One region of the uncultured Maritalea sp. genome, then DNA from elsewhere that is predicted to be linked to it. Evidence: predicted binding sites of a transcription regulator. Region 1 holds the regulator's gene; the other holds the start of a gene.
The links. The regulator HrcA, encoded in region 1, represses chaperone genes, less so after heat shock. The targets are predictions, from matches to a motif close to GTTAGCACTCNCNNNNNGNGAGTGCTAAC.
Positions count from the first base shown of each region.

Region 2: a site for HrcA is predicted at 3,112-3,140, ahead of Q0231_RS06905 (co-chaperone GroES). Genes of this name have one in related genera too.

Region 1 covers NZ_CAKZPW010000304.1:1,843-15,730, forward strand. The annotation lists gene Q0231_RS12460 (AEC family transporter) at 1-845, opposite strand, end outside; gene Q0231_RS12465 (MarC family protein) at 905-1,546, opposite strand; gene gshB (glutathione synthase) at 1,564-2,514, opposite strand; gene Q0231_RS12475 (YraN family protein) at 2,530-2,898, opposite strand; gene rsmI (16S rRNA (cytidine(1402)-2'-O)-methyltransferase) at 2,888-3,772, opposite strand; gene Q0231_RS12485 (penicillin-binding protein activator) at 3,918-5,138, shown strand; gene hemW (radical SAM family heme chaperone HemW) at 5,151-6,305, opposite strand; gene rdgB (RdgB/HAM1 family non-canonical purine NTP pyrophosphatase) at 6,295-6,933, opposite strand; gene rph (ribonuclease PH) at 6,935-7,651, opposite strand; gene hrcA (heat-inducible transcriptional repressor HrcA) at 7,829-8,914, shown strand; gene grpE (nucleotide exchange factor GrpE) at 9,016-9,648, shown strand; gene Q0231_RS12515 (GFA family protein) at 9,706-10,131, opposite strand; gene Q0231_RS12520 (alpha-ketoglutarate-dependent dioxygenase AlkB) at 10,202-10,822, opposite strand; gene dnaK (molecular chaperone DnaK) at 11,137-13,041, shown strand; gene dnaJ (molecular chaperone DnaJ) at 13,144-13,888, shown strand, end outside.
Region 2 covers NZ_CAKZPW010000164.1:401-10,534, forward strand. The annotation lists partial or broken gene Q0231_RS06890 (methyl-accepting chemotaxis protein) at 1-258, shown strand, start outside; gene Q0231_RS06895 (hypothetical protein) at 421-801, shown strand; gene groL (chaperonin GroEL) at 1,077-2,723, opposite strand; gene Q0231_RS06905 (co-chaperone GroES) at 2,776-3,066, opposite strand; gene Q0231_RS06910 (glycosyltransferase family 2 protein) at 3,400-4,539, shown strand; gene Q0231_RS06915 (glycosyltransferase family 39 protein) at 4,541-6,397, shown strand; gene Q0231_RS06920 (GNAT family N-acetyltransferase) at 6,351-6,836, opposite strand; gene Q0231_RS06925 (sigma-54 dependent transcriptional regulator) at 6,843-8,297, opposite strand; gene Q0231_RS06930 (EAL domain-containing protein) at 8,514-9,761, shown strand; gene Q0231_RS06935 (TIGR01459 family HAD-type hydrolase) at 9,786-10,134, shown strand, end outside.

The sequences.
Region 1 (13,888 bases):
TGCGGCGCCACATCATAGTGCTGCGCCAGAATGTAAATATTGCCCGCTACTGGCAGGGCAGCGCAAGCAATCATGACGCTTGCGGCAAATCCATCAACGGGGAACAGCCAAAGTGCGGTGATGGCCACGGCGATAGGGTGGACGAATAGTTTTAAACCGCTCAACCAAAACGCAGGCACCAGACCACGCGCTTTGATGGTCGACAAGGATGCACCGATGGCGACCAAGGCGCCCGGTGTGGCTGCACCGCCAAGAATGGTCACAAAATCGTCAAGTGGCTGCCACATGGGGATGTTAAACCCGGACCAAATCAACCCGATGGTGATGGACACAATCATTGGGTTGGCGGCCAAGCCTGAAAGAGCAGACCGAAGTGCTGCGCTTGGCGAAGATGATCCTTTGGACGATGTCACCAAAACAACCACCAAAGAGCCGAAAACCGTTAAATCCATAGCCAAAACCAGAATGACCGGCCCGATGGCGGCTTCACCCAACAATAACACCAACATGGGCACGCCCAGAAAACCCACGTTGCCAATGATGGATGTATGGGCTTCAAACGCCATTTCAGCGATCGTCAATCCGCGCTGGCGTGCCACCAGCGCCGCGACGGCGTAAACTGCAAAACTGCCCACCAAATAAGCGCCCACAAAGGCCCAGTCAAAAATTTCGCCCAACGACAAGTTGGCTGCAAAGCGAAACAGCATGGCGGATAGGGCAAAATAGAAGACGAATTTTGTGAGGTAAGCAATCGCTTCTTTTGAGAAAAAGCCGGTACGGCCCGCCCCATAGCCTAAAGCGATGAGGGCAAAGAACGGCAATGTTTTCAAAAAGATTTCAAGCATGAGGCAAGATTAGCGCCAACCGATTGGCATGACGAGCCGGTTTAGTGACAATCAGTCTTTTATGTGAGACCGGGGATAAGACCCGAGGTGCGAATACCATCAAAGATGAACTGAACGGACAGGGCCGCCAGTAAAACACCCACAACCCGAGACACCACATGCAAAATGGTCACGCCAAGGATCTTTTGCAGCTGGGTCGCACCAAGCAACAACAGGTAAGTGGCCATAAGAATGGTCATCAACCCGCCCACAACTGCAGCTTGCCGAGCATGATCGCCAGATGCATCGGCGATTAAAAGGATCGTCGCCCCGATCGCACCAGGCCCAGCAATAAGGGGCGTAGCCAGTGGAAATACCGAAATATCGTTGCTGGACGCGGCTTCTGCATTTTCCTCGTCGGTGGTAGATGTGGCGCTAGAATCGCGCGCGAACACCATATCAATGGAGATCAAAAGCAACAAAATACCGCCCGCTGCGCGCAAAGCAGGCAGACCAATGCCAAAAATGTGCAATATCGCTTCGCCGAACAGTGCGAAGAACAAAAGCACCAAACCACCGATTACTGTGCCTTTGAGCGCCATGGCGCGGCGCTCTTTTGCCGATGCACCTGCGGTCAACGCCGCAAACAACACCACAATATCTGCCGGACCAATGGTGGCAAAATAGGTAGTGAGGGCAATCAAAAAGGTGTCTAGCGGCATGAGGGCACTCTAGCGGTTTAGCGCCGCTTTTCAATAGCGTCGAGAATCAACACCGCAATGTCAGGCCCGCCAAAGCGCTTGATCTCACGAATACCTGTTGGCGAAGTCACATTGATTTCGGTAATATAATCGCCGATCACGTCAATGCCGACAAAAATGAAATCACGTTGCTTAAGCGCTGGAGCAATTTTTGCGCAGATTTCAAGATCACGGGGGGTGAGTTCAACAAATTCAGGGCGACCGCCCACATGCATGTTGGAGCGCGCTTCGCCTTCTGCGGGTATGCGATTAAGCCCCGCAACGGGTACGCCATCAATAATGATAATGCGTTTATCGCCTTTTCTGACATCGGGTAGATATTTCTGGATCATGAAGGGTTCGGGAAAACTATCCTCAAACATTTCGAGCAATGAAACCAGGTTTTGGTCGTTTTCGCGCAGCAAAAATACGCCTGCTCCCCCATTGCCAAACAGGGGTTTGACGATGATATCGCCGTGGGTTTCGCGGAATTTAACGATCCGGGACCGATCACGGGTGACCAGAGTTGGCGGCATAAGATCTGGAAATTCAGTGACCAGAATTTTTTCAGGGGCATTGCGCACAGGTTCAGGTGCATTCACCACTAGTGTTTTGGGGTGCAAACGCTCCAACAAATGGGTGGTGGTGATGTAATTCATGTCGAACGGGGGATCTTGGCGCAGCAAAATCACATCCAATTCTGACAGGTCAGTGATTTGACCTGCGCCCAGTTCGAACCAATTCTTCGTGTCGTCCATCACTTTGATTGGGAAAACCTCAGCGCTGACCACATTGTTTTCAAGCGCCAGCGTGGCGGGTAGATAATAAAAGACCTCATGACCGCGCGCTTGGGCTTCAAGCATCATGGCAAAGCTGCTGTCACCAACGGGGTTGATGCTTTCAATTGGGTCCATTTGCACGCCAATTTTGAGTTTTTTCGCCGTTGCCATAAAGCCTTTATCCATTCAATTTGTTTGAAACGCGTCAACGATATGCACAGGCCAGAATAAAGGTGCAAGGCCGATCACATCAAATCTTATTGTTCGGGTCTGATATTGTGGGTTTTGAGAAAGCCAATATTGAGCTGCAGAGATGATCCTGTCTTTGCGTACCGCTTCAAAAGCTTCGCCCAAATGCTCTTGCTTGCGCCGGGCTTTCACCTCAACAAACACAAGCATTTCGCCGCGTTTTGCAATGAGATCAATTTCACCGCCTCGTGCTCTAAATCTCTGGTCAATGACGCGAAAGCCTTTGAGTGACAAAAATATCTTTGCCCAAAATTCACCTTTGCGGCCAAAATGCTCAGCTTTTGTGCGTTTTGAGCTATTCGGCATTTTTCAGCTCAAGCGCTATTTGATAGACTTGCTTCCGTTTCAAATCAAAGTCTGCGGCAACTTTGTCCACTGCTCCGCGCAGGGGCATTTCTTCCATCAAAGTTTTCAGCACTGCCCGCCATTGATCGGGGTCAACCTGTGCCAGTTTGCTTGCGCCGGCCACCAAGATCACCACTTCGCCTTTTACCGTTTCACCAGCAAATTCATCGGCCAACTCGCCCGCTGTGCCCCGATAAAGCGTTTCAAAACGCTTTGTCAGTTCACGCGCCACAACAACTTGCCGGTCAGAGCCAAACACTTGCGCCAGAGCGCTCAAGGTGGCGCTGGTGCGTTTGGGTGATTCATAAAAAATCAATGTTGGTTGATGGGTTTTAAGCTCTTCTAACCTACTTATGCGCGCGGCTTGTTTGGGCGGCAAAAAGCCAAAAAAGCTAAAACTATCCGTTGGTAGGCCGCTCACCGCCAACGCGCTCAATACAGCAGATGCGCCGGGAATGGCGATAATAGAAATGGTTTCTTCAGCGGCCATTCGAACCAAGGGGAAGCCTGGATCAGAAATCAGCGGGGTGCCCGCATCTGATATCAAGCAAATGGCTTTGCCTGATTTTACCTCATCCACAATATTTTGCGCTTGGGCCATTTCATTATGTTCGTGCAGCGATGCCTTTTGGGTCTTTATGCCGTAGGCGTTTAACAGCTTGGCGGAAGTGCGCGTGTCCTCACAAAGGATCAATTCAGCGCCCGCCAAGGTTTCCAGCGCCCGAACGGAGATATCTTTGAGGTTACCAATCGGGGTGGAAACCAAATATAGGGCTGGCTCGAGCTTGGGCGCTACAAATGCATGACCAGATATAAGAAATTGATGTTCCGCCATGAAATCTGCTCATTGTCCAAATATTTGTTCAATTGACTCTTTAAGCTTTGCAGCCTGTTTTGTATAGCTATTGGAGCAATTGCGTATTTTGGCGTAAGACCAAGAGCACAATAAGCGGCAAAAAATAAACTGGGGTACTTTAGCGATGTTGGCATTCAACTTGAAACCTTTGGCGGGCGGCGCCAAATTGGCAGCAAGTCTTCTTGCGGCGGTTGGGCTTTTTGCCTGCACACCCGATTTCAATTTTGGCCCGTCCAACCTATCCAACAACCAGCAAAAACCAGTGCTGCAAGGCAATCTACCCCCAGCCAGTGGCGAAACCCTAGGCGATGGGCCAGTACGTGTGGTTTTGTTGACGCCTTTGAGTGCTGAAGGCGGCTTGGGCACTGTGGGCATTTCGATCCGCAATGGTGCCAAAATGGCAATTGACAAAATCAAATCAAACAACCAGTTCGCTTCCAATATCCAAGTGGTGGTCAAAGACACAGGTGGTTCTGCGGTAACGGCCAAGGCGCTTGCCACACAGGCTGTGAGTGAAGGCGCAAGTCTGATACTTGGGCCACTTAGAGCCGACGGCGTGCGGGCAGCAGGCAGCGTTGCGCGAGCGGCGGGCATTCCCTTGATTGGCTACTCCAACAATTCAGGCGCGTCCGCCCCCGGTATCTATTTGTTGAACGTCTTGCCTGAATCTGAAGTTTTGCGCTCAATCAAATATGCCCAGAATTTTGGCCGGAAGAATTTTGCCGCCATCGTGCCGCGCACCGACTTTGGGCAAATCCAAGAGGGCGCATTCCGTGTTGCTGCCTCAGAAACGGGCGCGGCAATCCACGGGATTTACCAATTCTCGAATGAAGAAGAAGCGCGCACAGCTGTTGAGCAATTGGTGCCATTTTTGATTTCGGGTACGGTTGACGCGATCTTTTTGCCTGACCGGGCAACTGCCCCTTCAATTGCAGTGCTGCTTGAAAGCGCACAAATTGAAAAGTCTGACATTACAATTATTGGCTCGGCTGACTGGGATGGCGACGTTAAAGTTTCTCAAACGCCTTTCTTAACGGGTGCCTTTTTTCCCGCGGTGGATGGTGCCGGTTATGAACGTTTGAAGCCAGAATATGAAGCCATTTATGGGGTGGCGCCACACCCAATGGCAACCTTTGCCTATACATCCATATTGCTGGCAAACTCCTCGTCCCTAGCCAATGCAACACCACGCTATGATCGCAATCAGCTAACACGTCCAAGTGGATTTGCAGGCCAAGATGGGGTGTTCCGGTTCTTTGACAATGGCACAAACCAACATGCTTTGGTGGTGAAGCAAGTGGTAATAGATGGCAGCCGGATCGTTGACGGGGCGAAGATGCCCTAAGGGGTTTACCCCTTAGGCCGCAAGATCTGCCACAACAGCGTCAAGCACGGGCCAACCTTTATCGGTGACCCTTAAGTTGCCATCTTCCAGCATTTCGACAAAACCAATCCCGGTGAGGTGGTCGATTTGTTCTTGGCGCAGTTTTTGCCCCGCAAGCGCTTCAAAACGAGCTGGAGAAATGCCGGTTTTAAGGCGCAAACCCATCAGCAAATATTCGTCTGATTGCTCGCCGCGACTTAGGGCCTCAAACTCAACGAACCCATCGCCTTTTGCACTTACATATTCAGCCCATTTGAATGGCATGCGCTCAGTGGCGGTGGCGTGGCGCTTACCTTCAATCAATAAACGTCCATGTGCGCCTGGGCCGATGCCCGCATATTCGCCATATTGCCAATAGGTTAGATTGTGGCGGCTTTCTTCGCCCGGCGCGGCGTGATTTGAAATCTCATAGGCCGGTAAACCACGCGCATCGCAGATTTCTTGGGTCAATTCATAAAAGTCAGCTGACAATTCGGGGCCGGGCATATTCAACTTACCGGCATGAAACAGGTCATAATAGCGGGTGCCCGATTCAATGGTCAGTGCATAAAGCGAGATATGTTCCCGGGCTAAATCCAGCGCTTCGTTCAATTCTTCGCGCCATTCGTCCAAAGTTTGGTTGGGGCGGGCATAGATTAAATCGTAGCTGACCCGATCAAATATCGACTGGGCCAGTTTGACCGCCGCTTTTGCGTCTTCGACTGAATGCAAACGCCCGAGCGCAGCTAGTGGCTCGGCGCGCAAAGACTGTACCCCGAGCGATACCCGGTTAACGCCTGCCAAGCGAATGGCTTGGAACTTTTCTCGTTCCACGCTTGTGGGATTGGCTTCTAGGGTGATTTCAACGTCGTTGGATAATTGCCATTTGGTGGAAATCGCATTGATGATTTTTTCAACCGATTGGGGCTGCATTAGGGAAGGCGTTCCCCCACCGAAAAAGATCGAGCGTACAGTCCGACCCGGCACCAATTCAGCTGTTTGGCTGATCTCGGTGAGATAGTTCTCAACAAAGGCCTCTTCGTCAAAGGGACCGCGATGCACATGAGAATTGAAGTCACAATAAGGGCATTTGGCCGCGCAAAACGGCCAATGCACATAGACGCCAAAAAGATCCGGCTCAATCGTCAGGGCAACAGTCCTTCACAAACAAAGAAAACGCACGCGAGCGATGCGAAAGTCCAATTTTGTCTTTAGACCAAGCGTGTTTTTCGCTTTCGCTCATTTCACCAAAAGTGCGCATGTGCCCATCGGGCTGGAACATGGGATCATAACCAAAGCCAGACGTGCCGCGTGGGGGCCATACTAATGTGCCTTCAGCTCGCCCCTCAAAGCATATTGTTTCGCCTTCGGGGTTGGCCAGGCACAAAACCGCTACAAAAGCGGCTGTGCGTTTACCCGGCGCCATTGCACCTTTTTCCATCAAAGAGGTGTGAACCTTGACCATTGCATCGTCAAAATTCTTGTTTGGTCCTGCCCAACGCGCTGAATAAATGCCAGGGTCACCATCAAGGGCGTAAACGCTTAGACCTGAATCGTCAGACAGCGCCCAAAGACTTGAGGCTTTGGTTGCCGCCAAGGCTTTGATCTTGGCGTTTTCTTCGTACGTTGTACCGGTTTCTTCTGGCTCGGGCAGCCCCAATTCGCCAGCAGACACCAATTCCAACCCAAATGGTTCTAAAAGCGTGCGGAATTCGCGTACCTTGCCCTCATTATGGGTGGCAACAACCAGTTTTTGGCCTTTTTGCAGCTTGCGCATATTAGTCCTTTAACGCCGCTTTTTGCAGTGCAACCAACTCATTGACGCCTTTTTGCGCCAAACCAATCAATTTTGCCAATTCGTCGGCAGAAAATGGGCTCTCTTCTGCGGTGCCTTGAATTTCAACAAAGCCGCCGGAACCAGTCATCACAAAATTTGCATCAGTTTCTGCCGCACTATCTTCGTCATAGTCCAAATCAAGCACCGGTTGGCCTTTGTAGATGCCGCAAGAAATAGCCGCCAAATGATCGCTGACCACATTGTCACCAACAAGGTCGCGTTCGCGCATCCATGACAGCGCGTCACTCATAGCCACAAATGCACCGGTAATCGCGGCTGTGCGCGTGCCACCATCCGCTTCGATCACATCACAATCCACCGTGATTTGGTTTTCGCCCAATGCTTTCATGTCGACCACTGCGCGCAAAGACCGTCCGATAAGGCGCTGAATTTCTTGGGTGCGGCCAGATTGTTTGCCCGCGGTTGCTTCGCGGCGCATGCGCTGACCTGTTGAGCGGGGCAACATGCCATATTCTGCGGTAACCCATCCCAAACCTTGGCCCCGACGCCAGGGTGGCAAATTGGTTTCAACGCTTGCGGTGCACAATACTTTGGTGCCACCAAACGAGATCATGCATGATCCTTCTGCGTGAGAAGAAACATGGCGCTCAATGGTAACATCGCGCATTTGGTCAGTTGCGCGTTTTGACGGCCGCATAGGGTTCCCCTTTTGTAATGCCCTTATCTTGTGGCTTTGCTTGGCTGAAATTGCAGCCAACTTCAAGGGTAAAGCGCTGCTTTTGATGATTTTTGCGAAAAATTTGAACGGCTAATCGCTTGGCGATCCAAGAAATTGCGCATAAATAGGAATAGAGTTTGGTTTAACGAGGCTGTTTTGAGCACACCACCTATCAATCAAGATTTTTTGTCGGTTCTCAATGAACGTTCGCAAGGCATTTTCAAACGCCTTGTGGAGCGGTTCATTGAAACGGGAGAGCCCGTGGGCTCGCGACAATTATCGCGCGCGCTGGAGGAAAGCCTTTCAGCGGCTTCCGTGCGCAACGTGATGGCTGATCTTGAAGATTTGGGCCTTATCGCTGCGCCGCATACATCTGCAGGGCGCGCTCCAACTCAGGCAGGGCTGCGGTTCTTTGTTGATGCCATGCTGGAAGTTGGCGCAATGGGCGCAGAAGAGCGCCGCAACATCGAAAAACATATTGATGGCGTCACCCAGCATGAAAAAATCGAAGATGTATTGGCCCAAGCCAGCCAAGTTCTTTCAGGTTTGTCACATGGTGCTGGCTTGGTGTTGGCTCCAAAAGCCGACATTGTTCTCAAACATATTGAATTTGTGCGCCTTGACGCTGAATTGGCGATGGCTGTTTTGGTGGGTGAAGATGGGCATGTGGAAAATCGGGTGTTTTCCATCCCGCCCGGGCTGACGGCGAGCGAATTGACCAAAGCGAGCAATTTCTTATCCCACCACATTGTTGGGCGCACCTTGCGCGAAGTGCGCTCGATGCTGCAAGCCCAACATATTGCCCATCAATCTGAGTTGGATGCGCTAACCAAACAATTGGTCGACGAAGGCCTTGCCACGCTGTCTGAACCTCGGGGCGATGAAACCCCAACCTTGATTGTGCGCGGCCGTGCCAATTTGATTGCAGACACCATGGCAAGCGAAGAGCTTGATCGGGTACGCCAACTGTTTGACGAGTTGGAATCAAAAAAATCAATCATCGATCTGTTGAGTGACACCCACGATGCGGATGGGGTGCGGATATTTATTGGTTCTGAGAACAAATTGTTCTCGCTTTCTGGCTCGTCTGTGATCCTTTCGCCCTATCGCGACCACAACGCCAATGTGGTTGGAATTGTGGGGGTCATCGGACCAACACGACTTAATTACGCCAAGATTGTACCGGCAGTGGACTATACCGCCCATGTGGTCTCCAAACTGATCAACAAACGCAGTGTTTGACGCAAATTTCATGTTCAATTGATTTGAGTGCTTGAAATTTCACGTTCAATGGTCGATATCCGGGGCAACAATTTCACTAAATAGACAAGCGAAACGACATAATGAGTGACGAAGAGTTCCAAAACGAAGCAAATCAAACTGAGCTAGACGAAGATCAGGCTCAAGAAAATGCTGCGGGCGAACAGGAAGCGGCGTCTCAAACACAAGTCCTTGAGGCTGAAAACGCCAAGCTTAAAGATCGGTTGTTGCGCGCTGTTGCGGAGATGGAAAATCTGCGCAAACGTACCGAGCGCGATGTCAAAGATGCCCGTCAATACGCAATGGCAAACTTTGCTCGTGACATGCTTACCGCAACTGACAACCTGTCACGTGCATTGATGACTATGGCACAAGAAGCCAAAGATGAAGCGGAAGGTCCGTTCAAATCCTTGATCGAGGGTGTTGAAATGACCGAACGCGAAATGCACCGGTTGCTTGAGAAAAACGGCATTACCAAACTTGAGCCAAAAGGCGAAAAGTTTGACCCGAATTTTCACCAAGCCATGTTTGAAATTCCAAATAGCGATGTAGCGGAAAACACCGTGATGGAAGTTATGCAAGCTGGTTATGTGATCGGCGAACGCGTATTGCGCCCCGCCATGGTTGGTGTTGCCAAAGGTGGCCCAAAGGTTGTGCCCATCAACAATGGTGATGACGCCGCAGAAACGGGCGAAAATTTGGATCGCTCAGTTTAATCTGTTCGATCCGTTTTCTAAGGTTTTAAACCGGCGGTTTTCCGCCGGTTTTTTTTATTACTCATTCGCCTCTGCAAAAACCTGTTCTGCGGTTTTGCGTTCGCTATTTTCATCTGAGAAAGCATAATAGTCAGGCTTTTGTTCAACAAATATCTCCTGCACCACTCTAAAATCCGCATCATCTTCTTGAAAAAGACCCGCAGAATAGAAATGCTCCATGGTGCCTACCGTTAGGTGGTAGAATAATGGGGTGCCGCATTTTGTGCAGAACCCACGCTCTGCCCAATCTGAGGACCTATAGCGCCCAATATGCTCGGCGCCCGTTGCTTCAAGCTTGTCGTCACCATGCAGAGCCAGGAACGCCGATCCGCCGCTCAAGCGCCGGCAAATAGTGCAATGGCACGCTCCGATTTTGGTGGCATTTGCGTTGACACTAATTTCCACTGCCCCACAAAGGCATGTTCCCTTGCGCTCATGTTTCATTGGTCCATCCCACTATTTGTTGCGATATTGTTCTCTCAATATTCTAGCAAACCGCTTTGTACAAATCTTGCTAAATTGATTTCGATTTTGTGACCCGCCTTAGGGTCAAATTCACCCGTCCGCCGTCTTGGAACACAGCGCTAGATGCAAGCAATTCAGAGCTATTTGGATAAATCTTGTCAATGCCATGAAAGGCGAGCCGCGTGTCCTTTTCCAACACCAGCGCATCGCCTGAACTAATGTCAAATGACGATGTTTTGCCGCCACGCGTCGTGCCCCCAAGCCGAAACCGCGCGCGGTCGCCAAGGGAAATGGACAATACCGGGGCATCAAGATCGTCTTCATCCTTGTCTTGATGCAGACCCATTTTGGCGCTTGGGGCATAATAGTTGATCAAACAAGCTTCAGGTGGAGCAGGATAGCCGGTCAGTTCATGCCAGAGGTCGCACAACATGGTGGGCATCTGGGGCCAAGGTTTGTTGGTTGTTGGGTGCAGTGCTTGATATCGGTAGCCTTTTTGTTGATCTGAAACCCAACCCAACTCACCAAGATTGGACATGCGCACCGAAAAGGCCTTACCTGTTCTTGGCATGGTGGGGGTGAAAAGCGGGGCGATTTCTAGTGCATTTTCAATGTGCTTGAGGAGTTCCACTTGCTCGGTTTTGGCGAGTTGGCCGGGGAAAATTCGCATGTTTTTTTGTTTTTTCCTGTCGCTTTTTAAATCAATCACGTCTATATAACCGCGCTTGTTCTTTACGGTCCAAATTATTCGCAAGCACATTGATCGATTAAGAGATGCAACAAAGGTCTAAGAGCCGGTTTCAAAGAATCTTGTCTTTGATGCTTGAAGCCCAATTTGTTGCTTCCTATATACCGATCAACAAGTGGATTGGGCACGGCGGTGCCTGAAACATGAATATGAGGGATCCGAACGGCTTTTATGCCGGTGAAAGACTGCTGGAAACGGGGTCAGACAAAGGGTCTGCCAACAAAGAGGTTTTATAAATGGGTAAAGTAATTGGAATTGACCTTGGTACCACCAACTCGTGTATTGCGATTATGGACGGGGCCGAGCCAAAAATCGTTGAAAACGCAGAAGGTGCGCGTACAACACCTTCAATGGTCGCGTTCACAGACGACGACCGTTTGGTTGGACAGCCAGCGAAACGCCAAGCTGTAACCAACCCGGAAGATACTCTTTTTGCGATCAAACGTTTGATCGGCCGTCGTTTCGACGATCCGATGGTGAAAAAAGATAAAGATCTAGTTCCTTACAAAATCGTCAAAGCTGATAGCGGCGATGCATGGGTTGAAGCAAAGGGTGAGAAATACTCCCCTTCACAAATTTCAGCCATGATCCTTCAAAAAATGAAGGAAACAGCGGAAAGCTATTTGGGCGAGCCGGTAACTCAGGCCGTTATTACCGTTCCTGCGTACTTTAACGACAGCCAGCGCCAAGCCACAAAAGATGCGGGCAAAATTGCGGGTCTTGAAGTTTTGCGGATCATCAACGAGCCTACAGCTGCGGCTCTTGCTTATGGTTTGGACAAACAAGAAGCAGGCATCATTGCAGTGTACGACCTTGGTGGTGGTACATTCGACGTTTCGATTCTTGAAATCGGCGATGGTGTTTTTGAAGTAAAATCAACCAACGGGGATACTTTCCTTGGCGGTGAAGATTTTGATATGCGCTTGGTTGATTATTTGGCGGACGAATTTAAACGCGAAAACGGCATCGACCTTCGTGGCGATAAGCTTGCGTTGCAGCGTTTGAAAGAAGCAGCTGAAAAAGCAAAAATCGAATTGTCTTCAGCTACACAAACCGAAGTCAACTTGCCGTTTATTACGGCTGACCAATCTGGCCCGAAACACCTTCAACTTAAACTGACACGCGCAAAGCTTGAGCAGTTGGTTGAAGATTTCATCAAGCGTACGATTGAGCCTTGTAAAGCGGCGTTGAAAGACGCAGGCATTTCAGCTGGCGAAATCGACGAAGTGGTATTGGTTGGCGGTATGACCCGTATGCCAAAAATCCAAGAAGTCGTTAAAGAGTTCTTCGGCAAAGAGCCACATAAGGGTGTGAACCCTGATGAAGTTGTGGCTGCAGGTGCTGCTATTCAGGCTGGTGTGTTGCAAGGCGACGTTAAAGACGTTCTTCTTTTGGACGTAACACCATTGTCTTTGGGTATTGAAACATTGGGCGGCGTATTTACCCGCTTGATCGATCGCAACACAACGATCCCAACCAAGAAAAGCCAAGTGTTCTCAACAGCTGAAGACAATCAGTCTGCGGTGACCATTCGGGTTTCTCAAGGTGAGCGGGAAATGGCTGCGGACAACAAGGTTCTTGGCCAATTTGACTTGGTTGGCATTCCGCCAGCACCGCGCGGTGTTCCCCAAGTTGAAGTTACTTTTGATATTGACGCCAACGGCATCGTGAATGTGTCGGCGAAAGACAAAGGTACTGGCAAAGAGCAACAAATCCGAATCCAAGCTTCTGGTGGTCTTTCAGATGAAGAGATCGAAGCCATGGTGAAAGATGCGGAAGCAAATGCTGATGCCGACGTTAAAAAGCGCGAATCTGTTGAAGCGAAAAACCAAGGCGAGGCTTTGGTCCACTCAACAGAAAGCTCATTGAAAGAGCATGGCGACAAAGTCGACGAAGGCACACGCGAAGTTATCGAAGTTGCTTTGGAAGAACTCAAATCAGCGCTGGAAGGCGATGATGCGGATCTAATCAAAGAAAAGACCACAGCATTGGCTCAAAGCTCTATGAAACTTGGTGAAGCCATGTATCAGGCAAGTCAAGAAGGCGACAGCGACGAGTTTGATGGTGGTGAACCAGCAGCCGACGATGACGTTGTTGATGCTGACTTTGAAGAAGTTAAAGACGAAGACCAAAAGTCATAAGTCTTAACTGAACAAACCGATCTTGATTGGCGGGGCAGCTTGTATGTTTGCAAGCGGGTCCCGCCAACGATCTCGGGGCACCAATTTTGGAGCACCAGCGCCATGTCCAAAAAAGATTTCTACGATGTGCTAGGGGTTGCCCGCGAAGCGGATGACAAGACCCTTAAATCAGCCTATCGCAAATTAGCGATGAAATATCACCCAGATAAAAACCCTGGGGACGATGCTGCCGAAGCATCATTTAAAGAAGTTTCTGAAGCGTATGACACGCTCAAAGACGCGCAAAAGCGCGCAGCCTACGACCGATTTGGCCATGCCGCCTTTCAAAATGGTGGCGGACAAAACGGATTTGGCGCCGATTTTTCTTCATCCATGTCTGACATTTTTGAGGATATCTTTGGCGACTTCATGGGCGGCCAAGGTGGGGGAAGACGCGAACGCAGCTCTGCGATGCGCGGCTCTGATTTGCGCTATAACCTTGAAATATCGCTAGAAGAGGCCTTTGAAGGGCAAACCGTTGATATCGACGTGCCTTCGATGGTGAGTTGCGATACGTGCGAAGGACATGGGGCCAAACCTGGCACAGGTTTTTCAACATGTGGCACTTGCCAAGGACACGGCAAAGTGCGCGCAGCTCAGGGCTTTTTCACCATTGAGCGCACCTGCCCACAATGCCATGGTCGTGGCGAAACAATGGACCAACCTTGTACCGATTGTTCGGGCCAGGGACGCCGACAAGAATCTCGCTCATTGTCTGTTGATGTGCCAAAGGGCATTGAAGATGGCACCCGCATTCGCCTTTCAAGCGAAGGGGAAGCGGGGATGCGCGGCGGACCTTCGGGTGACC
Region 2 (10,134 bases), on a different contig from region 1:
GTTGCGCAAATCGATGAGATGACTCAGCACAATGTGGCGCTGGTGGAAGAAACCAACGCCGCAATTGAACAAACCGAACAGCGCTCGACCGAATTGGACGAGATTGTTGAAGTGTTCAAAATTGATGGCAACCGCGTTAGCTACGCCGCGCCTGCAAAGGTGAAGGCCCAACCAAGAGCAACCGCCCCGCAAAATCTAAAAGCCGCCTATGGCGTTAGCGGTAGTGCAGCGATAAAGGAAGAATGGTCTGAGTTTTAAACGGGCCATACTCTTAAATCTTTCAAAGGCGGTCTTTTGGCCGCCTTTTCTTTTGGTGTTGAAAATCTGAGTGCGGCCCCCATATCCCAAAAACATATTTTCGTGCATTTTGCCCTATCTGTTCATCACGATCTGTAGGGCGAACCAACAGGAGCCGCCAATATGAAAGGCAGATTTATGATGGTCAGGCGGGCTCTGATCACCGCCATTGCAGGCTTTTTGATCTTGCTGCATGTGGTCGGGCTTTACGACACACATATACGCGGCGCGCTTTTTGACCATCCCGCCTTGACCAATGTCCAGTCGTTGCTATCTCTTCTCATCATCATCAGCCTAACCCTTGTGATAATGGCCAAACGCATGGGCCTTGTTGCCATGTGGATCAGCATCACGGCGCTTATTCTCACCCAATATTGGGCGCATTTTGGTTTTGTTGATGCGGATTTCACCGCGGGCCGTTCCCTCTTGTCCTATCTGCGCGGCTTCATGATCCCCACGCTCATTACGGTTTTGTTTTTGTTCCCGTTCAAGGTGAAACGATAAAGGCTCGCTCTGCCTCACGGTGCGCAACACAGTTTTCATGACGGCCTAAAACCGGCCTATGAAAACTGTTGCACCTCCGGCGGGGCGGCCAAAAAGTTGGTCGGGGTCCTCAACAACGAGTTGTTTCGTCCGTCTTTTCCCACACTTGCTCAGCATCGGTGTTGGGACCAATCGGCGGGGGTGCCGGGGTCGGGAGCGTAGCGACCAACGGCGGCGCGAAAAAAAGGGCGACCCAAAGGCCGCCCTAATTTCACAATACGTTTTGAGTGCAGAGCTTAGAAGCCCATACCACCCATGCCGCCCATGCCACCCATATCAGGTGCGCCGCCACCGGCTGCTTTTTCTTGTGGAATTTCAGCAACCATAGCTTCGGTTGTGATCAACAATGAAGAAACAGACGCAGCGTCTTGAAGTGCTGTGCGCACAACTTTAACAGGATCGATGATGCCCATTTGGATCATGTCGCCATACTCAGATGTTTGTGCGTTGTAGCCGTAAGTTTCTGAAGCGTTTTCGAGAACTTTGCCAACAACAACAGAAGCTTCGTCACCAGAGTTTGTAGCGATCTGACGGATAGGAGCTTGAAGCGCGCGCTGAACGATCTTGATGCCAGCATCTTGATCAGCATTTGCGCCTTTAACAGTTAGAGCAGATGAAGCGCGAAGTAGAGCAACGCCACCACCAGCAACAATGCCTTCTTCAACCGCAGCGCGTGTTGCGTTCAATGCATCGTCAACGCGGTCTTTGCGTTCTTTAACTTCAACTTCGGTTGCGCCGCCAACTTTGATAACAGCAACGCCGCCAGCAAGTTTAGCCAAACGCTCTTGAAGTTTTTCGCGGTCATAGTCAGAAGAAGTGTCTTCGATCTGAGCTTTGATTTGACCAACGCGACCTTCGATGTCGTCTTTTGTGCCCGCACCATCAATGATGGTTGTTGTTTCTTTAGTAATGTCAACGCGCTTTGCAGTGCCCAACATGTCCAAAGTAACTGTTTCAAGCTTGATGCCAAGATCTTCTGAGATCACTTGACCACCAGTCAAAATCGCGATGTCTTCAAGCATTGCTTTACGACGATCACCAAAGCCAGGAGCTTTAACAGCTGCAACTTTAAGGCCACCCCGCAAACGGTTCACAACCAAAGTTGCAAGCGCTTCGCCTTCAACATCTTCAGCAATGATAAGAAGTGGACGTGAAGACTGAACAACAGCTTCAAGGATCGGCAACATAGCTTGTAGGTTTGAGAGTTTTTTCTCGAACAACAAGATGTATGGGTCTTCAAGTTCTGCAGTCATTTTTTCTGTATTTGTAGCAAAATACGGAGAAAGGTAACCACGGTCGAACTGCATGCCTTCAACAACATCAACAGTTGTTTCAGAAGTTTTAGCTTCTTCAACAGTGATAACGCCTTCGTTGCCGACTTTTTCCATTGCGCGTGCAATTTCTTCGCCGATAAACGCTTCGCCGTTAGCAGAGATTGTGCCCACTTGAGCAACTTCTTCGCTTGTCGAAATGTTTTTCTTTGCTTTTGCAAGATTGGCAATAACTTCAGTTACAGCCAAATCGATGCCGCGCTTAAGGTCCATTGGGTTCATGCCAGCGGCAACCAATTTCACGCCTTCAACAACAATTGATTGCGCCAAAACTGTCGCAGTTGTTGTGCCGTCACCAGCAACATCGTTGGTTTTTGAAGCCACAGAACGCACCATTTGCGCGCCCATGTTTTCAAACTTATCTTCAAGTTCGATTTCTTTAGCAACAGAAACACCATCTTTGGTGATGCGTGGTGCGCCAAAAGACTTGTCGATAACAACATTACGGCCTTTTGGGCCCAATGTAACTTTTACAGCGTTTGCAAGGATGTTGACGCCCTTAAGCATCTTATCGCGGGCATCGGTGCCGAATTTTACTTCTTTAGCAGACATTCAGTTTGCTCCTTAGAGATGTAGAAAAATGGGGGATTAGAAAAGGCTCGGATTAGCCTTCAATCACGCCCATGATGTCGCTTTCTTTCATGATCAACAGGTCTTCACCGTCGATCTTAACTTCTGTGCCAGACCATTTGCCGAAAAGCACACGGTCGTTGGCTTTAACGTCTGGCGTGATGTGCTTGCCATCTTCGTCGCGGGCGCCCGGGCCAACAGAAACGATAACGCCTTCAGAAGGTTTTTCTTTAGCTGTGTCTGGAATAATGATGCCGCCTGAAGTTTTTTCTTCAGAATCGACACGACGTACGACTACTCGGTCGTGAAGTGGACGGAAGCTCATGCTCGTTCCTTCAAATTGTTATCTGTTAAGTCAAAAACAAAGGTCGTTAGCACTCTTGGTTGGTGAGTGCTAACAACCAGCGTCACACAAATAGTAAGCCCCCCGCACAGAGTCAAGGATAAGCAAACAAACTTTTTAATCAGATTTTTAAAGAACCCTTGCAAAACCCGCGCTCAGCAGTGCCAAGAAAGCACTTTGCCCGAGGATATCTTTCGTGCAAGCGTGGTTTAGTTTGCTCAGCAATTGCCTTTTTGAGCGCACCCGGTTAAGCCTTTGCGCGATAAATGGGGACTGTTCCCCCAAAACCGCCGTATATTGACCAAGAGTGACCTGATGGATCGCACCAGCGAAACGCAAAGCCAATCCGCAAACACAAAAATTGAGCCACAGCTTTCGCTTGTGGTCCCAACCTTTAATGAAGCGGGAAATGTCGCTTTGTTGGTGGAAAAGCTCGAGGGTGTTTTGGCCGATATCCAATGGGAGATCACCTTTGTTGATGACAATAGCCCAGACGGCACCGCGGATGTCGTAAAAGAATTGGGTAAGTCCAAATCCTATGTGCATTGCATCAAGCGGATCGGGCGGCGCGGCCTATCTTCAGCCTGCGTTGAAGGCATGGCTTCAAGCAATGCGCCTATTGTTGCGGTGATGGACGCAGATTTGCAGCACGACGAAACGGTGCTGCCTCAAATGTTTGAAATGGTTGCTGGTGGCAAAGACCTGGTGCTGGCCTCTCGCTTTTATGGTGGGCAAACTGCTGAAGAGGGTTTGACCAAATTCCGCGAAATGGGGTCAAACGTGGCCAATTGGATCGCCAATTTGGTAACGGGCACAAAAATCACCGACCCAATGACCGGGTTTTTCATGCTGAAGCGTGAACGGTTCGAGCATGTGGCACCAAAACTCTCGAGCGAAGGCTTTAAGATCCTCCTCGATATTATCGCCACCGCCCGCAATATGGGATCGCCATTAGATATTGGTGAAGTCGGCTTTAAGTTCCGCGCGCGACATGACGGTGAAAGCAAAATGAGCCCGCTTGTTGCGGTCCAGTTTTTTGGTCTTGCCTTATCAAAAATGACCGGCGGGCTATTGCCGGTGAGCTTTTTGCTCTTCGCGCTGGTTGGTGCATTTGGCGTGGTGGTGCATTTGGTGGCGCTAACGCTCGCCAGCAGCCTGTTTGGGTTCAACTTTACCAACGCTCAATTGTTTGCCACCTTGGTGGCGATGACATCCAATTTCCACCTCAACAATATCCTCACCTACGCAAATCAGCAGCTACGCGGCCCAAAGTATTGGCGCGGGCTTTTAAGCTTTTATGCCGTGTGCGCAATCCCTGCGATTGCCAACGTATCGGTTGCCGCTTTTATCTTTGAAAAGAACTCGCTCTTTTACGTGGCGGCAATTGCCGGCATCTTGATCAGCATGGTGTTCAATTACGCCATGACCCGCATATTCACGTGGCGCATCAAGTAATATGCAAACGGGCGCACAAGAATTACGGCACCGCATAAGAGCCCCCCAAGGGCAAATTAGAAATGCTGTCATTTGGTTGATTGTCGCCACCACGATTTACCGGCTGTGGGGGGCATGGGCCATCGATCTGGTGATCGGTGAAGCCTATTATCTCAGCTCCGCCCGGCAACTGCACCTGAGTTACTTTGATCAACCTCCGGTCTTTCTGTGGGTGATTTGGCTCACCAAAACACTGACCGGCAGCGAAGCGCCAATAACTTTGCGTCTGCCCTTTGTTTTGATGTTCTCAGGCGCCACCTGGATGTTCTATCGCATCGGGGCGCGCTTTCATTCCGAACGCGCAGGCCTATTCACCGCAATCATTGCCAACATCCCCATATTGTTCACGCTCTCCATCGGATCTTGGATGCAGCCCGAAGCGCCGTTGACCCTCTTGTGGTTGGTTGCTGTGTGGTTGCTCTTGGATATCTTCTTTGGCCCCCAAAAGCGCACTGGTATCAAGAGCTGGTTGCTTGTTGGCCTTGTGCTTGGTTTGACCTTTATGACCAAATATCACGCTGTGTTTTTGGTCTATGGGGCAGGGCTGTTTGCACTGTTCAACAAAGATGCGCGAAAGTGGGTCTTGCATCCTGGACCATATTTGGCTTTTGCAGTTGCAGTCATCATTTCGCTCCCGGTTTTGATCTGGAACCTACAAAACGATATGGCCTCGTTTGCCTTTCAAGGTGGTCGTGCGCTGGGTGACCAGTTCCGCCCAGAATGGTTGTTGCGCATGATCGGTGGGCAGCTGATTTATATGACCCCTTGGATAGCGCTGCCAGCGCTTTGGGTTGGGGCCAAATCCCTATTCAAGGGACCCACGGCCGCTTATCCTATAAAGACCCAAAGCGGCATGAGCTTCTTCTTTGTTATGCTTGCGCATGGACCTATTTTGTTTTTCACAGCTGTGGCCGCATGGTCTGACACCCAGTTTCATTTTCACTGGCAAGCGCCTGGTTATATGATGTTGTTCCCGATCTTGGGCGCAAGTTCAGCAATCTTGTGGGACAAACATCGCAAGCTGGTTCTGGGTTGGTTGGCCGTTGGAGCGCTGCTAAGCTTTGTTGTGATGACAGCGCTCATTTCGCATACAATTACCGGATGGGCGCGGGATTATTTCCCCCCGGGCGAAGACCCCACCAACGGCGCGTTGCGCTGGCAGGAGCTTGAAGATTTCTTTGAAGCCGAAGGTGTTTTTGAAAAAGAGAACACGTTCATTGCCGGGTATTTTTGGACTGAATGTGGCATGATCGACAATGTGGTGCGTGGCACACTGCCTCTTGCTTGTTTAAGCGATGATCCAAGAAATATTGCGTTCAACATATATCTGACAAAACATCAAGGCGATGACGCTTATGTGGCGGCAGTATTGCACGATGATGCAACTGTTATGGATGACCTATCAAAAGTCTTTGAATCGGTGGAGCGGGTTGGCGAGGTTGTGCTGATGCGCAATGGCGCGCCAGCCATGAACCCGATCCGCATATATAAAGGGCACAGCCTACGCGTTGATCGGGAATTCAAAAAGTTAGAAGCTGACATTGTTGAATTTGCAATGCTGCCCCGTACTCAGATTGCGGAGTTGAAAGGCAAATTGTCGCGCGCGGCAAACGATGGCCCCGAAACGGTTAACCTGCTGCTCGATGGCGAGAATATTGGCCAGATTGAAATGAGCGGGCCAGAGGCAGAATTTGTGATCTACCCGCCACACAATTGGCAAATTGGGATGCGTGATGTCTTGATAGAGTTCAAGGCCGAAAGTGGCGCGCCGATTAAGATTGAGTATCTGACTGTGGACGTGGCAAACCTGCATTTGTAGGGCGCATCATTATGGTTTCAACTTCGTCGCTGCTCGCAACCGTAAAGCCAAATTTGGCATAAAATGCTTGCGCCGGGCTTTGGTTTAGAACAATCAGAACAATGTCCTTTTGCGCTTTGTCAGCAACATCTATTGCGCGTTCAAGCAAAATCTTGCCAATGCCTTGACCTTGATAATCAGGCAGCAAATAGAAATGACCCAAATATAGTTGATCTTGTTTTGGGATAATGGCGTAACAGCCGATCAGCTTGTCTTCATCAAACACAAGCGTTGTGCACTCAGGCTGAAATTCCCCCGCGAACCGTTTGCGAGCCCGAACGGGGTCAAACCGCCCAAGCGCCTCTAGGCTCGGGCGCATTGTGATCAAACGAATGTCAACAAGCCGCTCATAATCATCGCCGGTGGCTGAGCCAAATCTTAGACTAGGTGGGATTGGCATAAGCACCTACGCGGCGCTGCGTTCCTGTGCTTCCAGTTTTTCCCAAGACAGCTTTTTGCGATAGATCGTTGAAGGGCTGATCTCAAGCGCAGCAGCGGCCTGTGAAATATTGCCACCAAATGCGGCGAGCGCATCTTCAATTATCTTTTGCTCTTGCTTCCATAAGGGCAGCATTTGTTCGCCAACAGATTGGGCGTGACGGTTTGGAATGTGTGTGTTTGGCACGGGCGCAACAGCCATGGCCGCATTGGCTTCTACATCGGCCAAACGCACCATGCGGGACGTCACCAATTCCCCATCGTGCATCACAACGATACGGCGAATAAGGTTTTGAATTTGGCGCACATTGCCTGGCCATTCTCGATCCATAAATTGATCGGCAGTTTCACGGTCAAAACCAATAAACTGTTTGCCTTCTTCTTGCGCATATTGCGTCAAGAATTTTTCAGCGATGGGCATAATATCCGCAGGGCGCTGGCGTAATGGGGGCAAATGAATGGGTAAAACGTGCAAACGGTAAAACAAATCTTCGCGGAACTGCTTTTCCGCAATCATTTGCATGGGGTTGCGGTTGGTGGCGCAAATAATGCGCACATCCAGTTCACGCGGCAAAGCTTCGCCCACGCGGTTGATCGAGCGGGTTTGCAAAAAGCGTAACAGCTTGGCCTGCAGGCTCAAATCGAGTTCACCGATTTCATCAAGGAACAAAGTGCCGCCGTTGGCGATTTCTGCTGCGCCTTCGCGATCTTCCATCGCTCCAGTAAAGGCACCTTTTGCCACACCAAACAGTTCGGTTTCCATCAAGTCGCGTGGGATCGCCCCACAGTTGATGGCAATAAAGCGTCCTTCTTTGCGCGGTGAGCGCGCATGTAGAGCTTCGGCACATACTTCCTTGCCAGTTCCGCTTTCACCCGTGATGAAAACTGGAGCTGCGGAGGGAGCAATGCGGCCAATTTGCTCATAGATGACCTGCATTTCAGCAGAAGTGCCGACGAATCCTTCAAAATCCACATTTTCGCCATTTGACTTTGGCGGTGTGAATTGGCGGCGTTTGCCGTGACGTACAGATAATTCATCCAAACGCTCAAACATGGTGGCCGCCGAGACAGGTTTTGCAAAATAGTCATGGGCACCTGAACGCATGGCCGCAACGGCCATAGAAACAGAACCACCATCAGACAATGCCAAAACAAGTGCGCCCGGTGCTTGGCTGGTGATGCGCAACAGCGCAGCTTCGGCGTTTGGATCAAGGTCGCAAAGCGTGTCTAAGTCACAGATAACAATGTCAAATTCGTTGGCTTTGAGGGCGCAAAGGGCGGCCCGTCCACTGGTCACATGTGCACAAGGTACATCATCCCCCCAATCCTTGGAAAGGTGTGCAAAACACTCGTTTTGGACCAAATTGTCACGATCAATGACGAGAACTTGGGTAGGACATGATAAGCCATTTGCGACAGGCATTATGGCATTACTCCCGATTCTGGGTCTTCTTTTCGCATTCTTGCTTGCCTCAATTCTTTAGGAATAGGGTAAACAAAGTGTTTGCAACTGCCGCATAATTGAAAAATAGTTTGTGAATGTGCCAAACTTAGCCCGAAATGCCCCTCTTTGAAGGCGGGCTTTGAAATGCTATGACAAGGGAATGACGGATTCTCGTTAATAAGGGAACGAATAGTCTTGCGTGCGATCGTTTTGTTTTTTTTGGCTGTGGCCTGCCTGAGCATAGGGATAACGACCTATTTTGCGCTCGGCTTTACGGTGATCGAGTCGTTCCTTGTAACCATCGTGGCGTTGCTTGCCAGTTTTGTGTTTATTGAAGCTTTGTTTCGGCGCCGTACCGAAACCTATTTGGTTAATCAAACCGAATCCATTGCCCGGCAACTTTCAAACGTTGCAAAAACCTCTGAAATGCTTAGCGATCAAGTCAGCTTCTTGTCCGGTTTAAATATGAAAGACCGAACGGATAATCTTGAAGCCGATGTATCTGTTTTGGGCACCGTGGTGCGCCAGCTCGCAGAAGCAGTGGCGGAAATGGAAGAAGCCCAAGCCGCTGGTGTGGCCGGGTCAAACAAAAATTCGGCTGACTACAGATACAAGGGCGACGAGGACAGCGGACGCGGCGGCGGATTTGAATTTATTGATAATGGCCCTGTTGTGCCCATCGAGGCAGTTCAGCACGCTTTGGCGAATAATGAGATCGAGCAATTCTTGCAACCGATCGTATCGCTGCCACAGCGGCGCACGCTGGGCTATGAATTGATGCCAAAACTACGCACTGATGATGGTGTGTTGCATGAAGCTGAAGATTTTTTGCATTATGAAGACAACACCGGCACAATTGCCGAACTCGAGCAATTGTTGATCCGCCAAGCGGCCAATATTGTGCATCGTGCCAACATTACTGGCGATCCAACAAATCTATTTGTGCCTATTTCTCTTGCCCTGTTACGGGATAAAGAAAACTGTAGCACCATGGCGGGCCTATTGGCCTCAAATCGTGCTGTTTCAGCCAGTCTGATGCTGACCTTATCTGAAGCGACATTTGACGCTTTGAACGCCTCTGACAAAAAATCTTTGGCTGAGCTGGTACGGGCCGGGGCTGGAATCTGCCTGGACAATGTGCGTTCTTTGCGGCTTACGTTCCAAGCGATGTCGGAGCGGGGCGTCAAATTTGTGAAAGCTGATGCGCAAGCATTCATCAACAATCCGCTCGATTTTACGGATTTTCATCGGGCTGACCTTGCCGACTATGTGGAACGATTTGGCATTGGCCTTATCATGGACAATGTCACAAGCGAGGACCATGTCTTAGAATTACTCGACGATAAAATTCCTTATGCGCAAGGCAAACATATCGCTCAGCCTTCCCCCGTGCGGCCAGATTTAGCATCGGAAAAATCGTCAAAACGCAGCGCCACGCGCTAATTCACAAAAAGGTATTGCTCAAAAATGACAACGTCTATTCGCCGGCGTGGCCTTGATGCCGTTCATACCGATTTCAACGTGATTTTTTGTGACGTTTGGGGCGTGCTGCACAATGGCGAGCGCGTGCACCCCAAAGCGGTTGTGGCTTTACAAAACTTTCGCAAAACCGGCGGCGCTGTGATTTTGGTCACCAACGCGCCACGGCCATCAGCCGAAATTGAAAGTGAATTGCTGGCAATGGGCGTGCCTCAAGGCGCGTTCGACGGATTGGTGAGTTCTGGCGAAGTCACCCGCGATCTGATCGCAGATTATCACGGTAAAACCATCTATCGATTAGGGCCGCAGAGCGACGATGGGCTTTTTGACGGCATTG